Regions from separate parts of the Alishewanella sp. HH-ZS genome, predicted to be linked through region 3. Evidence: predicted binding sites of a transcription regulator. Region 3 holds the regulator's gene; each other region holds the start of a gene.
The links. Region 3 encodes LexA, which represses DNA repair genes until DNA is damaged. Its sites were predicted from a motif close to TACTGTATNNNNATACAGTA; they were not measured.

Region 1: a site for LexA is predicted at 4,284-4,303, ahead of dinG (ATP-dependent DNA helicase DinG). Genes of this name have one in related genera too.
Region 2: a site for LexA is predicted at 6,059-6,078, ahead of A9165_RS07960 (DNA topoisomerase III). Genes of this name have one in related genera too.

The regions. Positions count from the first base shown of each region.
Region 1 is NZ_LZEJ01000016.1:31,368-39,706, reverse strand. Features, by position in the region: gene A9165_RS08145 (histone deacetylase) at 1-837, opposite strand, end outside; gene priC (primosomal replication protein PriC) at 837-1,403, opposite strand; gene A9165_RS08135 (TSUP family transporter) at 1,400-2,188, opposite strand; gene dinG (ATP-dependent DNA helicase DinG) at 2,222-4,282, opposite strand; gene A9165_RS08125 (TonB-dependent siderophore receptor) at 4,767-7,391, shown strand; gene A9165_RS08120 (class I SAM-dependent methyltransferase) at 7,462-8,339, shown strand, end outside.
Region 2 is NZ_LZEJ01000015.1:68,923-77,261, reverse strand. Features, by position in the region: gene A9165_RS07990 (serine/threonine protein kinase) at 1-411, opposite strand, end outside; gene ccoG (cytochrome c oxidase accessory protein CcoG) at 416-1,849, opposite strand; gene A9165_RS07980 (hypothetical protein) at 2,017-2,379, shown strand; gene A9165_RS07975 (DUF3010 family protein) at 2,393-2,815, shown strand; gene A9165_RS07970 (hypothetical protein) at 2,890-3,207, opposite strand; gene A9165_RS07965 (AAA family ATPase) at 3,194-3,892, opposite strand; gene A9165_RS07960 (DNA topoisomerase III) at 4,105-6,048, opposite strand; gene A9165_RS07955 (hypothetical protein) at 6,373-8,130, shown strand; gene A9165_RS07950 (hypothetical protein) at 8,144-8,339, opposite strand, start outside.
Region 3 is NZ_LZEJ01000005.1:37,071-45,409, forward strand. Features, by position in the region: gene coxB (cytochrome c oxidase subunit II) at 1-556, opposite strand, end outside; gene lexA (transcriptional repressor LexA) at 975-1,598, opposite strand; gene plsB (glycerol-3-phosphate 1-O-acyltransferase PlsB) at 1,735-4,191, shown strand; gene tesB (acyl-CoA thioesterase II) at 4,176-5,045, opposite strand; gene A9165_RS03175 (EVE domain-containing protein) at 5,107-5,565, shown strand; gene A9165_RS03180 (hypothetical protein) at 5,599-5,841, shown strand; gene A9165_RS03185 (DUF885 family protein) at 5,927-7,666, opposite strand; gene A9165_RS03190 (GGDEF domain-containing protein) at 7,929-8,339, shown strand, end outside.

The sequences.
Region 1 (8,339 bases), on a different contig from region 3:
GCCGCCACCTATCACTGCGGCGACCGGAATACCGGCGTCATGACAACGTTGCAATACCAGCGTATCGCGTGCCAATACTCCGGCGGTGCTGATATTTAGCAGGCCCAGGTCATCCTGGCGGTGAATATCGACGCCGGCATCATAGAGCACTAGCTCCGGTTGATACCAACGCAGTAAGGTATCCAGGCTCTGGCTTACGGCTTCTAGATAAGTCTTATCGGTGCAGTCCCGCTCCAGGCCGATATCCCAGTCTGAGCGTTGTTTGCGCGCCGGGAAATTCTTTTCACAGTGCAGTGACGCGGTAATAATGCCGCTGTTATCGGCAAACAGTGCTGCGCTGCCATCGCCCTGATGTACATCACAATCAAATATCAGAATCGGCCCGATGCCGCGCTGTTGTATGCTAAGGGCAGCAAAGGCCAAATCATTAAATAAGCAAAAGCCACTGCCCTCAGCATAAAAGGCATGGTGATAGCCGCCGCTTAAATGTAGTGCCAAACCCTGCTCCAATGCCAGCTCAGCGCAAAGTAAGGTGCCACCCAGCGAGGTCAGTGAACGTGTAATCAGCTCTGGCGACCACGGAAAGCCAATCCGGCGCATTGCCCTGGCATCAAGGGTGCCTTGACACAGAGCGTTGACATAAGCCGGCTCGTGTAAAAGCCCTAGCGCTTGCGCTTTAATGGCTTGTGGCAGATAAAACGCACTATCCGGCACGCCCAGCGCGAGCAGTCGCTGATATAGGGTACGGTATTTGCCAATCGGATAACGATGGTTTGCTGGTAGTGTCAGTTCACTATAGCAAGGGTGGTAGATCAATGGCGGTAGCAGGGCAGACATTAGCTTTTCCCGCTTTCCAGTCGCTGGATCTGCTGCTCCACTTCATCGATGGCGCGTCGGCAGCGGCCGAGGCGGGCCTGTAGCTGTAATTGCTTGGTAGTGCCTTCCTGACTCTGATCTTGTGCCGCCAGGCGCAGCATATCCTGTAACCGGCTTTCAAATTGCTGATAGTCGGATAATTGCTGATACAGTTGTTGGCTGCTGGCGCTCAGTTGCTGTACCACGGCTTTACTGCGCTGCTTTAGGGTTTTAGCATGCTTTTGCCGCACCGGACTATTCACAAAGGCGCGTAGCAGCGCCTCAATTTGTTGTTGCAAGCGTTCGGTTAGTCGCTGTCTGGCTGCGGCCGATAGCTGCTGCCCTTGTTCAGTTAAATGCGCCAGATGACGCTGGCTTTGTGCCACATAATCAGCCAGGTAAGGCGAGTGCACGCTAAATAAGGCGGAATCAAACCAGTGTTGAGGTTTACCTGCTGCCGGTTGCCGATCTAACTCACTGGCCTGTTGCCACAGCTGCTGCAGCTGCTGCGCCAGCCGGGCCAGTTGCGCCTTTGATAAGGTGCTCATCCGCCGTTACTCCAGGCTTGCCAGGCCAGACGCACCGCTATGGCGATCACCACGCAGATAAATACCGGCCGGATAAACTTGCTGCCAAAGCGGATCGCCGAGTGCGCGCCCAGATAAGCCCCCAGCATCAGACACAGCCCCATGGCAATACCGAGGGTAAAATGCACATGTCCCAGCACGATAAAGGCCGCCAGCGAAAAACCGTTACTGACAAAGTTCATGGTACGGGCGACGCCACTGGTTAGCAGCAGATTAATTTTATATAGCGCCATAGTCGACACCATCCAGAACGCACCGGCGCCGGGGCCGGCGACGCCATCATAAAAACCCAGCGTCAGGCCCTGTGCCCGTTGTTGCCAGTACAGTTTTGGCCCGGCGTTTGGCAGTGTCAGGCGGTCATCCGGCTGCATCCGGTTAAACAGGGTATAGATGGCGGCAAACAGGATCAGTAACGGCAGGATCTTTTCTAACAGAGCGGTACTGAGCTGATCGACCACCAGTGTGCCGAGTAGGGCACCGATGGCGGTAAAGACTAAACTGTTGCGCCAGTAATGTGGGTTAAATAGCTGCTTACGATAATAGGTTAAAGAGGCGGTAAAGGAGCCAAAGGTTGCCGCCAGTTTGTTAGTGCCCAGTACCACATGCGGCGGTAAACCGGCCGTCAGCAGGGCTGGTACCGTCAATAAACCACCGCCACCGGCAATCGCATCGATATAGCCGGCGATAAAGGCGACACCGCAGAGCAGTAATAAGAGTTCAAAGGTCAGATTCAGATCCACAAGCAAGGCCAGGTCCTGTTAGGTTTACTGCTGCAACAGTCAGTATTGAATGGTTCGGCGAAACGGCGGCAGGGTATCCAGCATCGCTTTGCCGTAGCTTTTAGTCACCAACCGCCGGTCCAGGATCACGATGCGACCGTGATCCTGCTCTTGTCGCAGCAGTCTACCACAAGCTTGTACCAGTTTCTTCGCAGTCGCTGGCAAACTCTGTTGTAAAAACGCATTGCCGCCGCGGGCGCTAATCGCTTCGCTTTGGGCTGCCTCCAGCGGCGAGGTCGGCACCGCAAACGGCAGTTTGGTGATAATCAGGTTAGTCAGCAACTTGCCCGGCAGATCCAGACCTTCGGCAAAGCTTTGGGTGCCGAATAAAATACTACTGCCACCGGCCTGCACCTTTTCCTGATGCAGTTGCAACAAGGCTTGCCGTGAGGCTTCACCCTGTACTAATAACGAAAAACCGCTGCTACGCAGCGCGCTGGTGACTTCCTGCATTTGCCAGTAAGAGGCAAACAGCACCAGTGTGCCAGCGGGGTGATCCAGATAACCTGGTAATAAACGGATTAGCTCCCGGCTAAAGGCTGGATCGGTCGGCTCACAGCGGGTCGGAGGCAAGATAATTTCCGCTTGCTCGGCATAGGCAAAGGGCGAGTCGACCTGTAAACACTGCAGTGCTTCGAAATCCTGTAAGCCCAGCTCGCGTTTGGCATGTTCAAAGCTGTTCAGTAGCCTGAGTGTGGCGGAGCAGAGCACCACGGCAAAGGCCGGCTGAAACAATAACTGTTGCAGCTTGTAACTGACACTCAGCGGGCAGGCATGTAAATACAGCGGGCTCTGCGCATTGTCGCGGCTTAGCCAGCGTGCCTGGCTGGCAATGTCTTTTTGTGGTTGCGCCAGCAGTTGCCACAATTGTTGTTGTTGCTCCAGCCTTAAGCGCAGGCTGGCCAGTTCATGGATCAGCTGCGGTTGGCTGCGTAGCAATTTCGGTTGTTCGGTCAACTGTTGTTGTAATTCGTTAAGTAGCCGCTCTGTGGTCGTTAAGGCTTTATTGCTGGTATCTGCTAAAGGTTCGGCCTGTTGCTGCCAAAGTCGCGGCAGGGCCGCATGCGGAAAGCGGTACTCTGTTTGCTCAGCTTGATTAAACCACTGCGCTAAAAAGTCTTTTAAACTGCGTTCAACAGGTTTAAGCGCAGCGGCAAAGTCACTGAGTAAGTCATCTAACTTTAACAGGTCTTTTAAGCTACGCTCGGTCAACAGCCCTTGCAGCACCTGCAGTTGCTTGCGGGCCTTCTCCAGCCAGGCTTGTTGCTGGCTTAACTGGGCGCTGGCGCTGAGTAAGTCCCGGCCGCAATCAGCCAGATGATGGGCTTCGTCTATCACATAGATGCAGTCTTCCGCTGCCGGTAACACCGCATTACCTGCCAGCAGATCGGACAACAGCAGGCTATGATTTACCACCAGCACGTCTGAATCAGCAATTTCTGCGCGTGCCAGATGAAAGGGGCAATGCAGATGTTGTCGTTGTTGCTTATGACAGATATGGGCATCGGCCTGCAGCTGTTGCCACAGTGAATCCGGCACTGCTTCGGTTAGCGTATCGCGATCGCCCAACCAGCGACGGTGTTGCCAGTCACTGAGCAGCCGTTGTAACAAGGCCTGCTGGGCCGCATCCGGGCTAAAATCGGCACCGGCAAATAAGGCGGGTTGCTCAATTAATTGCCGTAAGCGTTCAATACAGGCATAGCGCTGGCGGCCTTTAACCAGGGTAAAGTTAAACTGCAGGCCGCTGTGTGTCAGAAAAAACGGCAAATCCTTATTCACCAGTTGTTCCTGCAATGCCACTGTCGCGGTGGCGATGACCAGCTTCTTATTATTAGCCAGTGCATAGGGCAGGCTACCCAAAATATAGGCTAGGGATTTACCGGTACCAGTACCGGCTTCAATTAAACCCAGGCGTTGCTGGCGGTGATAGTCGCCGGCAATAATTTTGCTGATTTCGGCAATTAACTTATTCTGCGTGGGGCGTGCCCGGTAACCCGGTAAGTGTTGGCGTAAATTTTGATGGCAAAGCCGGATTTGCTGTTTCAGTTGCTCACTAAGCATAGGCTGTATATCTTTACAGTTTTGCTAAGTTTACCCTGCTTTGGCCGTAGTGACTAGTCGTCCGTTATTGTCGGTTTGTCGTACTCCCGATGAGAAAGTGAGCAATTGCTCGGTGGTAAGAGCAGTTTGTCCTAGTAAATAATAGTTTACATTTAAAATCAGGTACAGAGTCGCATTGCTGTTTTTTTATGCAGTTTCAGGCTGTTTAAGGTCTGGTTTTAGGTAAATTGTCTCTGGTTTTGCGCGAAATGCTAGCTTCTTGTAAAACTTCCGATCTTTTCTGGCTGCCGCTGCTGATAGCTTTCGCGCTGTGATGACCAGTATTTATGCAAATTGTTCCGTAAAAGCGGTTGACCCTGCGGAAAAATTGCGTTTATTATCAGGACGCGTTACTCGGGGTCAGTTTCAGTTAATAAGAAATAACCCCGTCTTAAATCCAGTAACTGAAAAACAGAATCACTCAATGTGGTCCAGGGAGAAATACATGTACTCGAATAATAAATTAAGCAAGGCTGTGCGCTTAGCCATCGCTTTCGGTGCCGCTTCAGCGTTCGCCGGTACTGCTGTTGCACAAGACGCACAGCAGGAAGAAGAAGCCGCTAAAGTTGAGCGGATTGAAGTAACAGGTTCACGTATCAAACGTACGGACCTGGAAGGTGCGTTACCAGTAACGGTTATCGATCGTGAAATGATCGATATGTCTGGTCAGCTGTCGGTATCAGACTTACTGCGCGGTACGACTTTCAACTCAACCGGTTCTTTCCGTCCACAATCAGGTAGCTCTGCCCAAGGCACCGCTTCAATCAACCTGCGTGGTTTAGGCTCTGACCGTACTCTGGTGCTGGTCGACGGCCGTCGTCTGCCAAAATCACCTTCAACTGGTGATAGCCAGGATTTGAACTCTATTCCTATCGGTGCGGTAGAGCGGATTGAAATTCTGTCAGACGGTGCATCTGCGATGTACGGTTCTGATGCAATGGGTGGTGTAGTTAACATCATTACTCGTAAAGACTTTAACGGTGTTGAGTTTAACGTCAGCATGGGTGAAGCTTCTGTTCCGAAAGAAGGTGGCGACACTGAAAGCGGTTCAGTAGTATTTGGTTCATCTAACGCCAAAACCAGCCTGATTGGTGGTGTGTCTTGGAACAAACGCGACATCGTATTTGAACGCGATTACCCGTGGGTAGTACCAGGCAGCTCTGTTTACGGTAACAACTGGATCAACGCAGACTTTACCGGTAACTTCTCTGCTATTCCAGGTGGCTGTTCTGAAGAAAACTTTATCGCTACGACAATCTCTGGCGAGCCACGTTGTCAGTATAACTTCAACGCGACTAACGCTAACGAAGCTTCTACCCGCAACGAATCTATGTTCATTAAAGCCCGTCATCAGGTGACTGATGACTGGCAAGTGTATATGAATGCATCTGCAACCAAGTCTGCTTCTTTCGGTCGTTATGCTCCGGCTCCGGACTGGGCACCAGTATCTGCGACCAGCGTAAACAACCCAACCAACCCGAACGCCTGGTTCTACAACCCAGCTAACCCGAATGCCGTGCCATTTAACCCGGCAATCGGCGCACCTCGTGAAATCGAAATCTACCACCGTTACGCTGCCTTAGGTAACCGTGATGGTTATGTAAATAACGAAGGTTCTGACTTCCTGGTAGGTGCTCAGGGTATGTTAGGCAACGTAGATCTGGATTTCGGTGTACGTCGTAACCGCAGCAAGACATATGATATCGGTTATAACTATATCGTTCGTTCTACCGCCTGGGATTATATCGAACGCGGTATCTATGACTTACAGCGTCCAAGTGCGAACGACGAAGACGTGCTGAATGCGATGAAAGCTACTATTTCTCGTATTTCATTCTTTAACCAAGATGAAGCCTATATCAGCGGATCTTTCGATATGTTCGAAGTTGCTGCCGGTATGGTTCAGGGTGTTCTGGGTGCCGAATACCGTAAAGAAGACTATCAGGATCAGTATGACTCGCTGTCAGAAGCTGGCCAGATTGGTGGCTCAGCCGGTAACTCAGCTGGTGGTGATCGTAGCGTGAAATCAGCCTTCTTCGAAACGCTGGTACCAATTCTGGATAACCTGGAAATGTCGTTAGCTGGCCGTTACGACAAGTACTCAGATTACGGTAATGACTTCGCACCAAAAGTATCTTTCCGTTTCGAGCCAATGGACGGTCTGGTAATGCGTGCATCTTGGGGCCAGGGTTTCCGTGCTCCAACGCTGCCAATCCTGACGCAGAAAACGACCTTCTCTGCGGTATCGGTTAACGATGCGCAGACTTGTGCTGTATTAGGTTCTTGTCCGGTTCAGGTTGACACCTTTATCCGTGCTAACCCTAACCTGAGCTCAGAGCAATCTGACCAGTACACTGTGGGTCTGGCTTATCAGCCAACTGACTGGCTTAACTTCTCTGTAGACTACTGGAATACCAAGATTACCAACAAGATCACCTATTTCGGTCCTGCTACAATCCTGGATCGATTAGCATCTGGTGACTCGTTGCCAGCTGGTATCGGTATTACTCGCCGTTCTAACGGTTCTATCAGCGAAGTTCTGGCCGGTTATGGTAACGAGGGTGAAGTTAATACTGATGGTATCGACTTCAACGCCCGCACCAACTTTGACTTCGGTGCTTTCGGTCGTCTGAACCAGAACCTGCAAATTGCCTACACTCGTAACTATGACGAGGGTGGTCGTAATTTCGTGAAAGATCCTGGCTTCCCGCAGATGCGTGCAACCTTACAAAACGTGTATGTGTACGGTGATATCGATGTAGCCTACAACCTAAACCTGATCGGCAATAGCTTCCGCTGTGGTCTGGGTCAGACTCCGGGTGGTGCTGCTAACCGTAACGGTTGTGTGAACTCAGCTAACGCGCCACGTGATGGTAACTGGGGTACCTATGTGACGCACGATCTGCAAGTCAGCTACAACCTGCCTTGGGATGGTAAGATCACTGTTGGTGCACTGAACATTTTCGAGAAGTTACCTTCACTGCGTCCATATGGCGGTCGTGATTACAACTTCGACCTGTATGATGGTTGGGGTCGTCAAACCTACGTACGTTACAGCCAGTCTTTCTAAGGTTGTAACCCTAAGTTAAAAAGGCGGGCTTAGCCCGCCTTTTTTTTATCTGAGTAAAACGGGAGTAACAATGGAACACTGGACAGCATACTGGCAAGCGACCACTAGCCTGAACAGTTTTGCTGAGGGCGAAGCGGCAACGGGTTATCAGGGGGATCTGGCGCATTTTTGGCAGACGCAGTTGGCAGATTTGCCAACTGATGCATTAATTGCTGATCTGGGTACCGGCAATGGCGCTTTAGCACTGTTAGTTGCCGGGCAACGGCAGTCGCAACAAAAAAACTGGCGTATTCTGGCGCTGGATGCAGCTGCGATTCGGCCGCAGCAAAGTTTAGCCCAGCAACCCCGTTATGCAAAGTTGGCAGCGGTAATCCGCTTTTATCCACAGGTGGCGATGGAACAGTTGCCTTTTGCCAGACAAAGTATGGATCTATTAATCAGTCAGTTTGCACTGGAATACAGCAAGTTAGAGCTTAGCCTGGCCGAAGCGGTACGGGTATTAAAGCCTGGTGGTCGCCTGGTAGCGATCATGCATAGCCACGAGACCGCTCTGGCAAATGATAGTGCGTTGGCGTTATCGGTGATGGCAGCACTTAATGCTGGCAACGGTATCCTTGACCGGATCCAACAGCTATTGCAATTGGTCACTCACCTATATGCTCAGCAGCAACTACCAGAGCAAAACGCCGGTTTTTTACAGGCTAACCGCCAGCTAATGGCTCAGGTTAAGCACTATCAGCAGCAAATCTCTGCGGCGGAAGCTGACTGGTTTCAGTATCTGTTTGCACCCTTTGCGGCACTATTATTCCAGCCTAAAGCAGAAAACAGCCAACAGTTTTTGCTGCTAAGACAACAACTAGGTTACTACCGGCAACGACTGGCCGATCAACAAGCTGCTTGTATTACACCGCTACGTCGGCAGTTAATAGACAAGTTATTGCAACAGCA
Region 2 (8,339 bases), on a different contig from region 3:
CTGATGCAGCCGGCCTAAAAAGCGCGCCAGTAATGCCAGCTGGTCGTCATTGTCGATCTCCAGGGTTCGGCCACCACGGCTTGGGAAAACCGCAAAATAAAAGCCCTGAAACGGCAACACACTCTCACCATCAAAGCACAATGGCGCCACCACCGGCACCTCATTAGCCTGCAATTCAAAAGCAAACTGATGCTCTTCCTGAATCTGCGCCAGACTCCAGCGCTGCGGGCGATAAAACTTCACCACATAGCGCGCGGCGCTGACCGCATTATCGCGATAAGCACTAAACTGATAGACACGGTTTTCATAGCTGTTCAGTGCCAGCAGGCCTGAACTAACGTCCAGGCCATAGTGGTGTAGCGCATCAAGAATCAGCTCCGGCTGCAGGGTAGAGAAATCAAATTGCTGCACTGGCTTAGCGACCACTGAAGAATTTATTACCCTGCTCGGCCCGCACCTCAGGCGCATCTTTGTGATGCACGCTAAAGGTCAGGTCCAGCACCGGGCGTTTCGCCTCATAAGGGTCCAGCGCCAGACTGACTACCACATTGCGACTCTCGCCACCGGCCAGTTCCACCTCGGTTGGCCCCAGCCATTGCAGGTTATCAATACCGGTTACCGTTAATACCAGAGTCTTCGGCTGTTGTGACTTATTGATAATACCCAGGGTATAGGTGTTTTCCACCAGCCCTTCCGGCGTTTCCCGGTACAAGGCGCCGCGATCACGGATAATATCCAGCTCCAGCGGGGAGCGGATTGCCAGATTCACCATAAAGGCACCGCATACCACCACCAACACCAGAAAATAACCAACCAGTTTTGGCCGTAACACCTTGGCCGGCCGGCCTTGCAGCGTATGTTCGGTGGTATAGCTGATCAGGCCTTTCGGATAGCCCATTTTCTCCATAGTATCGTCACAGGCATCGATACAGGCACCACAGTTAATGCACTCATATTGCAAGCCATTGCGAATATCGATGCCGGTTGGGCAAACATGTACACACAGGTTACAGTCGATACAGTCGCCCAGGCCTTTTTCCTTATAGTTCGCATCTTTTTTACTACGCGGGCCACGGTTCTCGCCACGGGCGGCATCATAGGTGACGGTGTAGGTATCTTTATCAAACATCGCCGATTGAAAGCGGGCATAGGGGCAAATGTGTGTACACATAATTTCCCGCATCCAGCCGGCGTTACCATAGGTACAAAGCGTAAAAAACAGCACCGATAAGGTAGCCCAGAAGCCGGCCTGCCAGGTAAAGAACTCAACAAACAGCGGACCGATAGGGGTAAAGTAGCCAACGAAAATTAACGCAGTGAATAAGGCAAATGCCAACCAGCAGAAGTGGGTTAATGCCTTGCGCCAGAACTTATTAAAGCTCATCGGTTCCTGATCCAGCTTCATGCGCTGGTTACGGGTACCCTGGATCTTTTCTTCAAACCACATAAAGATAAAGGTCCAGACCGTTTGCGGGCACATATAACCGCACCACACCCGACCATAGAAGGTTGTCACAAAGAACAGGGCGTAGGCGGCAATCATAAACAGCCAAGCCAGCAGGGTAAAATCCTGTGGCCAGAGCGTCAGGCCGAAGATATTGAATTTTTGCTCAAAGATATCCAGCAAAATTGCCTGGTGGCCATCGAACTGGATCCAGGGCAACACGAAAAACAACGCCATAAACACAAAACCAATATTGCGACGCAGGCTTTGGTGTAACCCCTTTACTGCCCGGACATAGATCCGATCCCGGGAAGCATACTTATTTGGATTGCCCTCGGGCGGGCGGTGAATTTTTACTCCGGTTGGAATATTTTTTACTTCAATTTTTTGCTCGTCCACCATCATTCCCCAGCTATGACTACCAGCCTGCTTAGTATATCAGTAACCCGTACCGAATTATTGATATAAAATAAAAGTACATCAGGAAAGACTGAAGCAGCGGCTGTTGCCGCTAATGCAGTTTAGCCAGGATTCAGGTAAGATCGCGTCTAAGTTGTTGCCGGAGTCAGTACATGAAAACCTTTTTCTGGTTCGTCGTCATTTTTTTGCTGTTGTTAACCTTTTCCGGCGAGCCGCCGCTAAAGCCTTATCGTGACAAAGTGGTTGATTATGCGGTGAGCCTGATCCCGACTGAATGGCAGTCTGACTCACAGGCGCTGGCCTCGATCCAACGTGAACTTAAGGATTACAGTAAGTCACTGGGGCTGCGGCAACAGGAGTTTTTAGCCGCAGCGGCCGAGAATAAAGACTCAGTGTTACGTTTCAGACAAAATTACTGTATTAACAAAGATTTTAACCCGGTACTTTTTGGTGAGCCCTTGCAGCGTAGCTGTGCCATTATTGAAAAGTACTATGACCGCCTGAGCGGCAACTAAACAGGATACTAAGATGCGCGTATGTGGCGTTGAGATTAAAGGCAGTGAAGCAATTTTATGCTTAATGGAATACCAGGACGGTTTGTTTAACCTGCCGGATTGCCGGCAAACCCGGATTGCACTGAGTCAGGATAATCAGTCCGATCAGGTACGTAAATTTCAATTTGCTGTGCGCAAGTTAGTCGAGGATTACAAGATCCAGCATCTGGTGATTAAAGAGCGGCCACAAAAAGGCAAGTTCGCCGGTGGGGCTGTCGGATTTAAAATTGAGGCGGCGTTACAGCTGCTGGACAATTGTAATGTTAGCCTGTTATCCGCTACTGAGCTAAAAGAACAAATTAAACGCTTTCCATTACCGGTCGATTTCAAAGCGACCGGATTAAAGGCGTTTCAGGAAACCGCTTTTTTGACCGCTTACGCCTATCTGGCGCGTTAACGTAAACAGATTTTCGGCTCGTGCCGCTACTTAGGCAGCGGCACGAGCTCATACTCCAGTTACTGAACCACAGCCTAACTGCCACCCGGTGGTAATTTGGCTTTCGCCGTTTTTACCTTGGCTAAATCAAACTGCACTGACTTGGTCGCACGCAAAATCAGCTTGCGGATCAGTTTGGATTTGGGTTCACCGGTTAATTCACTCAACTCACTCAGGGCGCTAATCGCTTCTTCACTCAGGGTAAAGGTCGCATGGCGCATCGGAAGCCGCGGCGGCTCGTCTTCTTCCGGTAATAATTGCCGTAAGCTGACGATTTGCGGCAGCCCCAAGGCGTAGTTATGTGCATCATCAATAAACTCATCAACGGTAAAGCTGGGTTTATTTGACTGCAAAGACTTTTTCTTCAGGTCGCTTAGCGCCATCTTCTTGAATCGCCTTCATCGACAGGAGTTCTTCAATAATTGCCCGGATTTCGCCGGCGGCCTTGCCATCGTTATCCACATCCATTACCGACAGGCCTTTTTCTTCACTGTCGTCATAGATATTACGGCTGTAAGTGATGTTTTCCAGCACCCGCAAATTAAAACTTTTACATACTTCTTTCGCATCCAGAATGCGGTTGGCCTGATTCGGCAGGGCCGGACATTGCGTCAGCACACAGCCGACGATCATCTCCGGGTTTACCACGTTACAGGCACTGACTAAATCTTCCAGATGCTCCAGCGTTTTTAAATCACGCCGCTTGGGCCGCAACGGGAATAGTACATGGCTGGCAACCACCATCGCCGAACGTAAGGCTACGCTATCCTGACCACCGCAGTCTACCACCACCACATCATAATGCATTTCCAGGCTTTTCAGCTCGTAACGGATCTTACCGTACATCTGTACGCAGTTGATCCAGGGTAATTCCGGATTCATATGGCGCTCTTGCACCCAATCCGATGTGGTTCGCTGCGGATCGCAGTCAACCAGCATGACATTGGCATTCTTTTCCCGCGAAAAGTAGACGGCTATATTCTGCGCCAGACAGCTTTTGCCACTGCCACCTTTTTCACCACCAACTAACAATATCATTTTATGCACCTTCTCTGTGAAGAAACAGCGTTGGCTGTCCGCTCTGACGACATACCCGCCAGGGCGTGCCACCCCCTGCTCAGAAGAGTGATGGCACGTCATAAGTGTAGGCGAATTTCCTGCTATCTCCAGCCAGTAGCCAAAAAAGCGGCTGCCGGCGGTTTGTTGAGCCTAGTGCAAAATATCGCCAACGCCTATCTCGCCAATATGCATCAGGCGGTACGCTTGGCACGGCGAGGCCTGGCGGCACGTCGCCTTGTTACCGCATAACCCTTTTGGGCTAACCCCTGAAAGGACTGCGGCTGTGCGGCGACGTCCTGTAGCAAGCTGGTAAGCTCCTGCTGAAGTGGCTGCATAAAATCACGGTACGCCAGTTTTTTTTCAGCTATCGCTTCTAACTGCGCTTCCCATTGCGCGGTCATATCGGGTAATACCAGCCGTGGCGGCAAGCAACCAATAAACTGCCGGCCTACCGCAGTAGCACGGATCTCTTTACCCTGCTTGTGTAAAAACCGGCGCTTGAACAACAGCTCGATAATGCCGGCGCGGGTCGCTTCAGTACCCAGGCCATCAGTATCCCGCAGGATCTTTTTTAATTCCGGGTCCTGCACATAACGGGCAATACCGGTCATGGCCGCCAGCAAGGTGGCATCGGTAAAGGCTTTGGGCGGACTGGTTTGTTTCTCGTCCAGCTTGCCGGCAACACATTGCAGGACGTCACCGGGCTTTACGTCGGGTAATGGCCTGGCCGCATAATCTGAGTTGGGCTGACTATCCTTGCCGGCGCTGACGCCGCCGGATAACAGCTGCTTCCAGCCCTCGGCAATGACCGACTTTTGCCTGGCAATAAAGAGTCCGCCGGCGACTTCGCTATCGATTTGATGTTCGACATACTGAAAGGAGGGGTAAAACTGCATTAAGTACTGTCTGGCAATCAGTTCGTACAGCTGCTGCTCCTCGCGGCTTAAGCGGCTGGCATCGATACTGGCCGAGGTTGGGATAATGGCATGGTGCGCCCCGACCTGGGCGTCATTCCAGGCTTTGCTATGTAAACTCAGATCAGCAGTCGTCACCGCACTGGCCAGATTTACCGCCGTTTTCGCAATGGCCTGACTCACGCTATGACGGTCTGCAAGATGTCCTGTTGGCAAATAGCGGCAATCTGAACGGGGGTAGGTGATCAGCTTATGCCGCTCATACAGTTGCTGACAGAGATCCAGCGTACGTTGGGCGCTGAGATTAAAACGCTTGGCTGCATCGATCTGCAATGCCGATAAGCTGTATGGCAGCGGTGGCGCATGCTTTTTCGGCTCGCGGCTCACTGCTTTCACAACAGCGGCCTGACCGCTGACTTTCTGTACTACGGTCTCGGCCAGTTTTTTCAGCAGTACCCGGCCCTCTTCGTCCTGATAAGGTGCGCAGGCAGCACTGGGCTGCCATTTGGCCTGAAATTGCTGCTGTTGTGCCGTTTGCAGCGTAACCCACACCTCATAAAAGGGCTTACTGACAAAGTTTTCGATCTCGAGGTCACGCTGCACCACTAAACCCAGTACCGGAGTTTGCACCCGACCAATCGATAACACTCCCTTATAACCGGCATCCTGACCCAAAAGTGTACATAAACGCGTCATATTAATGCCGTACAGCCAATCGGCTCTGGCGCGGGCCAGTGCCGAGGTCGCCAGTGGGATAAAGTCACTATTTGGCCGTAAATCCTGTAGCGCCTTTTTAATGGCTGCCGGGTTCATATCATTAATCAGGCAACGTCGGGTAGCGGCCAGTTTCGCCTGGCTGACACCGGCATAGTGGATCACTTCATCGACCAGGATTTGTCCGACCCGATCCGGGTCCCCCATATTCACCAGTTGTGTTGCCTGCTTGATCAGCTGCTTTACTACCTGAAATTGCTTACTGGTCTGGCGTTTTACCTGTTGCTGCCATTGCTGGGGAATAATGGGCAAATGCGCTTTGCGCCAGCTTTTATATTCCGGCGCGTACTGCTCTGGTTCGGCTAATTCCAATAAGTGACCAATGCACCAGGTCACCACATCACCGGTAGCAACTTTGATAAAGCCGTCACCGGACTGGTGCGGCTTGGGCAAAACAGCGGCCACGGCACGGCCGACACTGGGCTTTTCCGCGATATATAGGATCATCAGGCACAACAACTGTATAAATAATCAGTTAATTTAGCGGTAAAATTTAGCTTTGGCAAAGTGTATCGCGCAAACCAAGGTTTTACCCCCTAATACCTTCGGGCTATTCCGCTGCTTTTTTACACGCTTTCAGCGCGCAAAATAATGCAGGTTAAAAAAATAATTTATTAAAGATCAATATGATGAATTAAATCCGCAGCTAACACCTTGCGCTGTGCAAATTTTGTGCATTTAGCCTTTGCGCAAGGCTCTGCCATTCCTTAAGCTTTCATTCCGGGCAGCGCATAGCGAACACGCCCATTGGTTGGTAAAAGGTAAAGAATCATGTCGCAATATACTGATGTTAAGAAGATCTGTGATGATTTAGAGAGCTCTGGCAAGGCGGTGTCTCTGGATTACTTGCTGTCTAAAGTATCAGATGCTCAGGCTACCGTGGTGTCGCACTATAAAAAGTGGCGCACCGAGCAGGTGCAACAGCGACAGCAGGACGCTGCAAACTCAGCGTCGGTTTTCAGCGAAGACTTTATGGCCGCCTTTCAGCGGGAAGCCCTGAAGCAGACCCAATGGCAAACCGACCAGTTAAATAAACAGTTAACCGAAGCACTGCAGGCCGAAGTTAAAGCGGTGGAGCAGGTGCAACTGTTGCAACAAAATTTACGCCAGGCAGAGCAGCGTAAATCTGAACTGGAACAAGCACTGGCTAACCAGCAACAGCAGCTGGCATTGCAAGCTGATAATTTTGCCAATGTCAGCTTTGAGCGTGACCAGTTACAGCTGGAGCAGCAACAACTGCAACAGCAGTTAACCACCCAACAGCAGGCGCTGGAGCAGGCGCAACGGCAATTAGCCAATGCCGAAGCAGAAGCCGAACTTAATCAGCAGCAACTGCAACAATATCAACAGCAGTTGCAGAAGCAACAACAGCAACTGGAAGACACCACTCAAGAGTTACAGCAGCTGGAACAAAACTATCAGGCAGCGTTAACCCGGCTGGAACAATTGCAACAGCTGCAGGATGAAACCGCCGCTTATCAGCAACAACTGACGGCCAACGCTGCCCAACTCGCTGCGCTACAACAGCAACTGCAACTGGCAGAGCAGGAAGCCGACGCGAAACAACAGCAATTAACTCAGTTACAGGCGCAATGGCAGCAAGAACTGGCGGCGCAACAACAGCGCTTTGATAGCCTGAACGATGAGCATGAACAACTGCGCAAGCGCAGCACCGAGCAGCAACGCCAGTACTTCGAAGCGAAGAAACAGATCCATCAACAGTTGGCCGAGTACGCCGATCAGTGTGCTGAACTGACTGCCGAACGCGATGCGGTACTGGAGCAATTGGCTGGTCGCGGCCAGAATGGCGCAGCAGAGTTAACTCAGCAACTGCAACAATTACGGCAACAAAATCAGCAGTTGCAGCAAGAATTGCAGCAACGGATCAGCGCAGAGGCGGTTGCAGACACTGAAGAAGTGGTACAGCTGCGCGAACAACTGGCCAGTCTGCAACAGCAGCATCAGGCCGCTGTGGCAGAACAGACTGCACAACAGACCATGCAAACGGAAGCGTTACAGCAAGCACAGGCACAGCTTGCCGAGCTGCAACTGCAACAGGCTGCGGTAGCTACCGTTGATACAACCCAGTTGGATAGTCTGATCGCCGAACGCGATGAAGCCATCGCAGCGGCGGCCCGTCAAGCCGACCAGGTGGCGGATTTAACTCAGGAGCTGGCGCAGTTAAAAGCGATGCTAAACGCACCGGCCACTGAGAACTCTGACAATGTGGAACAATTAAGAGCCACTATTGCGCTGTTAAAACATCAGAGTGCCCTGACGGCTAATCATCAGGCAGAGCAACGTGAAATCATTAAACAACTGCGGGAAGAGCTGCAGCAGCAACGCGATCAGGCCTCGCAGATCCAGGCTGAGCGTTATCAGTGGTCGAAGCAAAAACTGCAATTGGAAGAACAGGTTAATTTTGTGAAATCAAATTCTGCTGCCACTATCGAACGACTAACCCGTTACCGCGAACAGGCGCAGGAGCGGATTGAGCAGTTGGAACGCAAATTACAGGAATGTTGTTAAGACGGCAGTAGTTTTACTGCCCTTTGCAAGCCGCAGCCGGCGCCGCTAATAACTGCTCCGGCGTATAGGCAAAGCGCAGCAGCGCCTGACGGCTGGCCTCACTTAGCTGTGGGTTTTCCAGTTTTAGCAGCTGCCGCTGCTCACAGCGTAACTGGTCAACAATGGTGCCATAATGGCGGCGAAAATGCTGCTGCACCACGCCATCGGCA
Region 3 (8,339 bases):
CATTAATAAAGCCGGGGTTAGCGTCTTTTTTTACGGCGAAGGCAGGCACCCACCAGGAGTGAATCACGTCGTCAGAGGTCATCAGAAAGCGAACTTTTTTACCGGTTGGGATCACCAGCGGCCGGTCAACTTCCAGCAGATAGTTCTCGCCTTTGGCCAGCTTGTTAGCAATTTGCTCACGTGGGGTAGCCAACAGGGAGAAATATTCGATCTCATGATCAAGATATTTGTAATGCCACTTCCACTGCGAGCCCGTCACTAATACGGTGACATCTGCAGCCGAGGTATCTTCCATCGCGATTAAGGTTTTGGTGGCAGGTATTGCCATACCAATCAGAATCACCACCGGAATGGCGGTCCACAGAATTTCAACCTTAGTGCTTTCGTGAAACTGAGCCGGCTGCACTCCCCGCGCTTTGCGGTGGCGAATGATGGACCAGAACATGATCCCAAACACCACTGCACCGATAACGCAACAAATCCAGAAAATTGTCATATGCAGTTGATAAACCTGCTGACTAATTTCCGTAACGCCCCGGGTCATATTTAAAGGCATGGATGTTGATGCATTTGCCGATGCGGCAAAAAGCAGGGTCGGCAGCGACCAAAGCAGACAACGCGCGTTTGTCACTGTACTTCTCCTCTGTCATTTGCAAAGCAAATTGCAGAAACCAAGTACACAGAACTACACGGTTTTTTTACTACCCACCCAACCGAATCTATGTGCTATACCCTTCATCCTTAAAGATTCGGGGATATAAGTTTCGCAATTTATTATTGTTATTGTTCTTGGGTTGATTTCGAGGCTAGCGCTGAAATCAGTAGCGGCACACCTGTTGTTATTTTTTCGCCGGCTACCGTCTAAGAATTATCCAGGATGAAGATTATGTAAACCCCTAAAATGCAAAAGTGCCGATAAAACCAACAGGTCATACCAGCGCTTTTAAAAATAAGCTATTGAGAAATTTTATAAATTATAACCAGCTACCGTTACGGATCACCCCAACTGCCAAGCCTTCTACGGCGAAAAATTGCTGCCGCAAGTCAACTTTTATCACCTCAAAATCCGGATTTTCCGGTAACAGCAATACCTGATGGCCATCGCGCTGAAAGCGTTTTACCGTGACTTCATCATCGACCCGCGCGACGATGACCTGACCTGGCTGCGCCTGCTGGGTTTTGTGCACGGCCAGTAAGTCGCCATCCAGAATACCGATATCCTGCATACTCATACCTTGCACCCGCAATAAGAAATCAGCATGCGGTTTAAACAGGTTGGCATCGATCTGGTAATGATCCTGGACATGCTCTGCTGCCAGGATCGGCTGACCGGCGGCGACTTTACCAATTAATGGCAAACCCAGTTGCTCCGGGGGCGCGTCCTCTTCCAGTAAACGGATCCCACGAGAGGTGCCGGGTAACATCGCGATCACACCTTTCTTGGCCAGAGCTTTTAAATGTTCTTCCGCTGCGTTAGCTGACTTAAAGCCCAGCCGCACGGCAATTTCTGCCCGCGTCGGCGGCATACCGGTTTCCTGTTGATAATCCTTAATCAGCTGCAGAATTTCTGCCTGTCGTGGAGTAAGAGGTCTGTTCATGCTGGCTACCCATACAGTATTTACTGTGAGTATATACAGTCTTTCTGGCCTTGCCAAGTTTTCAGCGCGAACAAAACTTGCTGCTATGATCAGCTATGCTATTCTTAGCGCCCATTTTTTTCAGGTCAGTAAGGTTATGTTGTCAGGCTTTAAGCTGTTTACCAAACTGTTACGATGGCCCATCCGGCTGTTGGTGAAATATAAAATTGTGCCCGATAATCCGCTGCATGCGCTTGGAGTCGAGCCCGGACGGCCCTTGCTGTATATCTGCCATACTGAGTCCGCCAGTGATTTGGCAACCTTACGCCGGGTATGTCAGCAGTTACAATTACCTGATCCGCTATCGAAGGTGCAATTAGGGTCACAGCTGTTGCCCCGCACTCTGTTTCTGGAGCAACCACACCGGCTGATCGGCGGGCGCGGCAAAACCCGTGCCCTGCAACAAGGCCAGCAACTGTTAGCCGCCCATCTGGCACAGCCTGAGCTAAGAGCGCAGTTAATGCCGGCTGCCATTTTATGGGGCCGGGCACCGGGTAAAGAGAACAGCATTAAATGGCTGATTGGCGAAGCACACTCACCAAACTGGCTGGCAAAATTACTTATTGTGCTAATTTCCGGACGCCATACGCTGGTGCGACTGAGTAAACCCGTGGATCTGCAACAAATGGCGGCCCAGTTTGGTTCCGCACCGGAAACGGCGCGCAAACTGTTACGGATGTCGCGGATCCACTTTTACCGGCAACGGCTGGCGGCAACCGGGCCCAAACTGATGCAACGTAATCAGTTATTTAATGCGTTATTGGCTTCACCGGCGCTGAAAAAGGCCATTGCCGACGAGGCCGAAACTAAACGCATCAGTTATCAGGCGGCCCAGCAGGAAGCCCGCAAGTTATTGCAGGAAATTGCCGCAGACTACCGCACCTCGACGCTACGCTTTGGCGACCGTATCCTCAGCTGGTTATGGCAAAAACTCTACTACGGCATCAAGGTAAAAAATGCCGATCAGCTGCGCGAGCTGGCACAAAAAGGGCACGAAATTGTCTATGTCCCCTGTCACCGCAGCCATATGGATTACTTATTACTTAGCTACATCATCTATCATCAGGGCCTGGTGCCGCCGCATATTGCGGCCGGTATCAATCTGAACTTCTGGCCAGCCGGTACCATTTTCCGCCGCGGTGGCGCTTTCTTTATCCGACGCAGCTTTAGTGGCAACAAGCTTTACTCAGCCGTATTCCGTGAATACCTGAGTTTGTTGTTTATCAAAGGTTATGCCGTTAAGTATTACACTGAAGGCGGTCGCAGCCGCACCGGCCGGCTGTTGCAGCCCAAAACCGGCATGCTGGCGATGACAGTACAGTCGATGCTACGCGGTATCGATCGCCCGGTCACGCTGGTACCGGTGTATCTGGGTTACGAGCATGTGATGGAGGTCAATACCTACCTTAGCGAACTGCAGGGCTCAGGTAAGCAAAAAGAATCGGTGTTTGGCGTACTGAAGGCAATCCGTAATCTGCGCGATTATGGCTATGGCTATGTCAACTTTGGCGAGCCGATTTCACTGAACCAGTATCTGAGCCAGCAAGTGCCAGCGTGGAAAAGTGAAATTAACCCACTGGAAGCACCTAAACCGCAGTGGTTAAATCCGGTGACCGGCAAGTTGTCCGAGCAGATTATGCGGCATATCAATCAGGCGGCGGCATTGAACAGCATTAACCTGATTGCCCTCTGTTTGCTGGCCAGCGATAAGCATAGCCTGACCCGGCAAGAGCTGGTGCAACAGCTGCAAGCCTATCTGACGCTGCAGCAAGCAGTACCCTATCATGCTAATGTCAGCCTGCCAGAACAAAGTGCCGAGCAAATGCTGGAGCATGCGGCCAAGATGCAAAAAATCATGCTGACGGCAGACAGTTTCGGTGAACTGGTCAGTCTAAGCCCGCAGCAAGCGATACTGATGAGTTATTACCGGAATAATATTCTGCATCTGTTTATTCTGCCGGCCATTCTGGCTTCAGCTGTGCTCAGACAGCAGCGACTCAGTTTGACTGAATTGCAAAGCCTGGCCGAGCAACTGTATAGCCTGTTAAAACATGAGCTATTTTTGCAGGTGCCCTCACTGCAGCACTATATCAGGCAACAGGTGCAACAACTGCAGGCGCAGGGGTTATTAATACAGGACGGCGAAGATTATCTGGCACCACCGCAGCACAGCCGCGAATATATGATGTTAGATTTGCTGGCGCACAACGCCGAACATACGCTGCAGCGCTATGCCATGGTCTTTAACCTGCTGCGGGCGCATGGCCCGCTGCCGCGCCCAGAGCTGGAACAGCAAAGCCATCAGCTGGCGCAACGTTTACTAACCTTGCATGGCATCAATGCGCCGGAATACTACGACAAGAATCTGTTTGCCGGCTTAAGCCAGGCATTAAAACTGGAGGGTTACTGTCAGTCAGATCAGGACAACCGGTTACAGGCAACGCCAGCCTTGTCGCGGCTGGCGGCTACCGTTAACTTGTTGTTGCGTAGCGAAGTGTTACAGAGTATTCACAGCATTATGCCGGAGGCCGCAACCACTCAACCCGGCTCCTGATACTCGCGGATCACCCCTTGCTGGATAGTGGTCGCCACCAGTTTACCATCGCGGGTAAAAAACTGGCCTTGCACTAAACCCCGGCCGCCGGATGCGGCCGGGCTATCCACAGCGTAGAGCAACCAGTCATCAAAACGAAAATCCTGATGAAACCACATGGCATGGTCGATAGTGGCGACCTGCATATTTTTCGCCATAAAAGAACGACCATGCGGCTGCAAAGCAGTAGGCAGAAAGTTAAAGTCTGATGCATAGGCCAGCAGATATTTATGCACCCGCAGATCATCTGGCATGCTGCCATTGGCTTTAAACCAGACATAACGCTTTGGCGCACTGACCACCGGCGAAAACGGATTTTGAAAATCCACCGGCCGCATTTCGATCGGTTTTTCGCAGATAAACTTACTGCGTAACTTTTCCGGAATTTGCGCCGCATGCTGTTGGTAGAAATCGAGATCCGATACCAGCTGATCCGGGCCCGGTACCTGTGGCATGTTGAGCTGATGTTCAAAGCCCAGCTCCTCATCCTGGAATGACGCCGTCATATAGAAGATCGGTTTACCATACTGAATGGCACTGACCCGGCGGGTACTAAAGCTTTTGCCATCACGGATATTGTCAACTTCATAGACAATCGGCTTGCTGGCATCACCCGGGCGTAAGAAATACGAATGGAACGAATGTAATTTACGCTCTTCGGGCAGCGTTTCTTTGGCTGCCGATAGCGCCTGGCCCATCACCTGACCACCGAACACCGCCTTAAACCCCAGATCCTGACTTTGGCCGCGGTATAAGCCCAACTCTATGGTCTCAAGTTTCAGCAGTGATAATAAATTCGCAAGTACCTGACTCATACGGTAACCTTTTCCGCTAGCAAGAGGGGTTATTCTGCCGTAATTACCGGAGCCTGGCAAAATGAACTATTGGTTATTTAAAACTGAACCCAGCGAATGCAGTATTGACGATTTTGCGCGCGCACCGACAACCCCTATTGTTTGGGAAGGTGTGCGCAATTATCAGGCGCGAAACTTTCTGCGCGATGGTGTCGTGGTCGGCGATCAGGTGTTGATCTACCATTCCAGTTGCAAAGACATTGGTGTGGCCGGAATTGCGGAAGTGGTCAGAGCAGCTTATGCTGATCCCAGTCAATTTGACCCCCGTAGCCCTTATTACGATGCGAAAAGCTCGCCGCAGCAACCGCGTTGGGTCGCCGTCGATTTGCGTTTTGTAAACAAATTACCCAGACTAATAACACTGGACAAAATTAAAAGCTCGGCTAAGATGGCTGAGTTGCCTGTTGCACAAAAAGGCAGCAGATTGTCAGTGATGCCAGTTACGATACAACAATGGCGGGATCTATTAGCGTTACAATAGTCCCTCACTTAATCCTGTGTTTTGGAGCCCGTTATGCTAGCTATACAGGTACAGGAAAGGCGCCAGACGGAAAAGGACCTTAATTATTTTTGGGATCAGTTAAGTTTAGCGCAGAAATTCTCGGTCGCTGAATTGCAGCGTTATGGCTACCAGCTACAATTTGTCCGTCATTTACCGTATGGCAAGCTTGCGGTACTGGATTTTGACGGTAAGCTGGCGGCGATTGACCAGGAAGGCCAGATTGATACTGCCCCTGATATTGTCCTTCGGGGTTAGATATTAATTTCTGATACTGATTCAGTTTTCCAGAGAGAAATAGATGACAACGCCGGCTTAGTCGGCGTTCTCTTTTTATGTCCTGTTAGGAGCCGCTGAGTTGCTGCTGGATATAATTTTGTACCTGCTGTTCCAACACCGCCAGCGGTACACTGCCATTACCCAGCACGACCTGATGGAAGGCTCGGATATCAAATTTATCCCCCAGTTGCTGTTCCGCCTGTTGCCGCAACCGGCGAATGGTCAACTCACCCAGCTTGTACGACAGCGCCTGTGCCGGCCAGCTGATATAGCGATCAATTTCCGTTTGCACATTGTGCATTGATAAGGCGGTATTTTCGGCCAAAAAGTCGATCGCTTGCTGCCGGCTCCAACCCAGACTATGCATGCCGGTATCTACGACCAGCCGCGCAGCACGCCACATCTCATAGGTCAGACGGCCAAAATTACTGTATGGGTCCTGATAAAAGCCCATTTCCAGCCCCAGATACTCGGCATACAAACCCCAGCCCTCGCCAAAGGCTGAGGTGTAGAAGGTGCGTCGATAGTCCGGTAAATCGCCTTGCTCCCGCGCCAGGGAGATCTGTAAGTGGTGGCCGGGTACCGCCTCATGCAGTGTCAGAGCTTCCATTTCATACAGTGGTCGCCGGTTCAGGGCATAGGTATTCACCCAGTAGTAACCCGCCTGATCGTCACGGGCAGCACCGGAGTAGCGGCCAGTCGTATATTTGGGAGCAATTTCTGCCGGCACTTCTACCACGCCATAAGGCGTGCGTGGTAATAGTTTAAAGAAGCGCGGTAACTGGGCATCGGCCCGCTTCGACAACCAGGCGGCATAACGCAGCAGCTCATCGGCTGATTGCGGGTAGAATTGCGGATCTTCGCGCAAGAACTGCACAAAATCGGCAAAGCTGCCGGTAAAGCCAAGACTATCAATTACCTGCTGCATCTCAGCACGGATCCGCGCCACTTCCGCCAGACCAATGTCGTGTACCTGCTGCGGCGTCATCTGTAGCGTGGTGTAGTGCTCCAAGCGATTTTGGTAGAACGCCGCGCCATTTGGCAAGGTGCTGGCAGCAATATCCTGGCGTGCGCCCGGTAAGTATTGCTGCACCATAAAATCGTAGAAGCCCTGAAACGCCGGATTCACCGCCGTCTCAATTATGCCGAGGGCCTGCTGCCGGAAGCTTTGCCATTCCTGCTCACTGATCAGGTCTGATTTGCGCTGTAGCGGCTGAAAAAACACGCTTTGCTCAGGCAGGGCAATATAGGAACTGATACTTTGCTCAAAACCCGCCAGCACTACCGCCGGCTGGGTAATACCTTGGTCCAGGCCCTGCTGCATCAGCGCGATCTGTTGCGCCATATAACCGGGAATCGCGGCCAACCGTTGTAAATATTGCTGGTAATCATCGACTTGCCGTAAAGCAGAGCGCTGAAAACTAAACGCCAGCGAGGTATGAAAGCCCGATTCAGAGGTCAATGGCATCAAATGCGCATTAAATTGATACTGATCGATCTCATCCGCCAGCCGATAACTCAGAATGGCGTGATTAATCTTATCCTGTTCGCTCAGCCGCGTCAGGTCAACCGCCTGTAACTGCTGCTGCAATGCCAGCCGTTGTTGTTGCCGTGCAGCCAGTGCTGCCGGCGACATATCGGTTAAGGTACCCGGTGCTGGCGTACGCAGGGCGGTTTCAGCCTGCCAAATCTGCTCAGCCAGTTGGCTAAAGCCCGGCGCCACAGCGTCCGGAGTCTTACTGGCACAGCCTGCCAACAGCAGTATCGCAGCAATCAGACTGAGGGGTTTTGCTCGTATTTGCATCAGTGATTCCCTGTTATTTTGATTTTCTTTCCTTGATTGTACCTGTCTGACCGCAAAAAAGCAGAGCACGGAACCGATTAAACCGGCACTTTATCGCTATTTTCGGCAATCTGAACTCCGGCGCACTGCGAATTTCAATACAATCACTAAATTATCTGTAAAAGATATTGCCTGTAATCTTTTATCACGTACTATAGGTTTGAAAGAATAATAAGATTGCGCTGATGGAGCCCTGATCCCTGCCATGAAGTACAAGGACACGATGCAGCAAGCTTTGGACAAAGCAACGCAGGTAGGTGCCTTTTTGCGCCATAACCAGCTTGCCGCGCATCCGACCAATTACACTGTTGCCTACGAATACATCAGTGGGAATAACGCTGAACTGTGTCAGGCGATAGAACAGAAACTGGCAGCTAAGGCCGAGTTTGACGACTTTATTATGGCGGAGCTGTACAACCGCTATTTAATGCCGGAACATCAGCAACAGGAGCAACTGTTGCAGGATGTATCAGGTATGGTCAGCCGGCTTTCCGGTTACACTGACCTCGCCGCTGAAGCCACCGAAAACTTTATCGACCAATTGGATCATACCGCCTTTAAGCTGGAGCAAGATGCCCAGCCGATGCCTCCGGCGCTGGCCGAATTGAAACAAGTCACCCTCGCCTACCGTAAA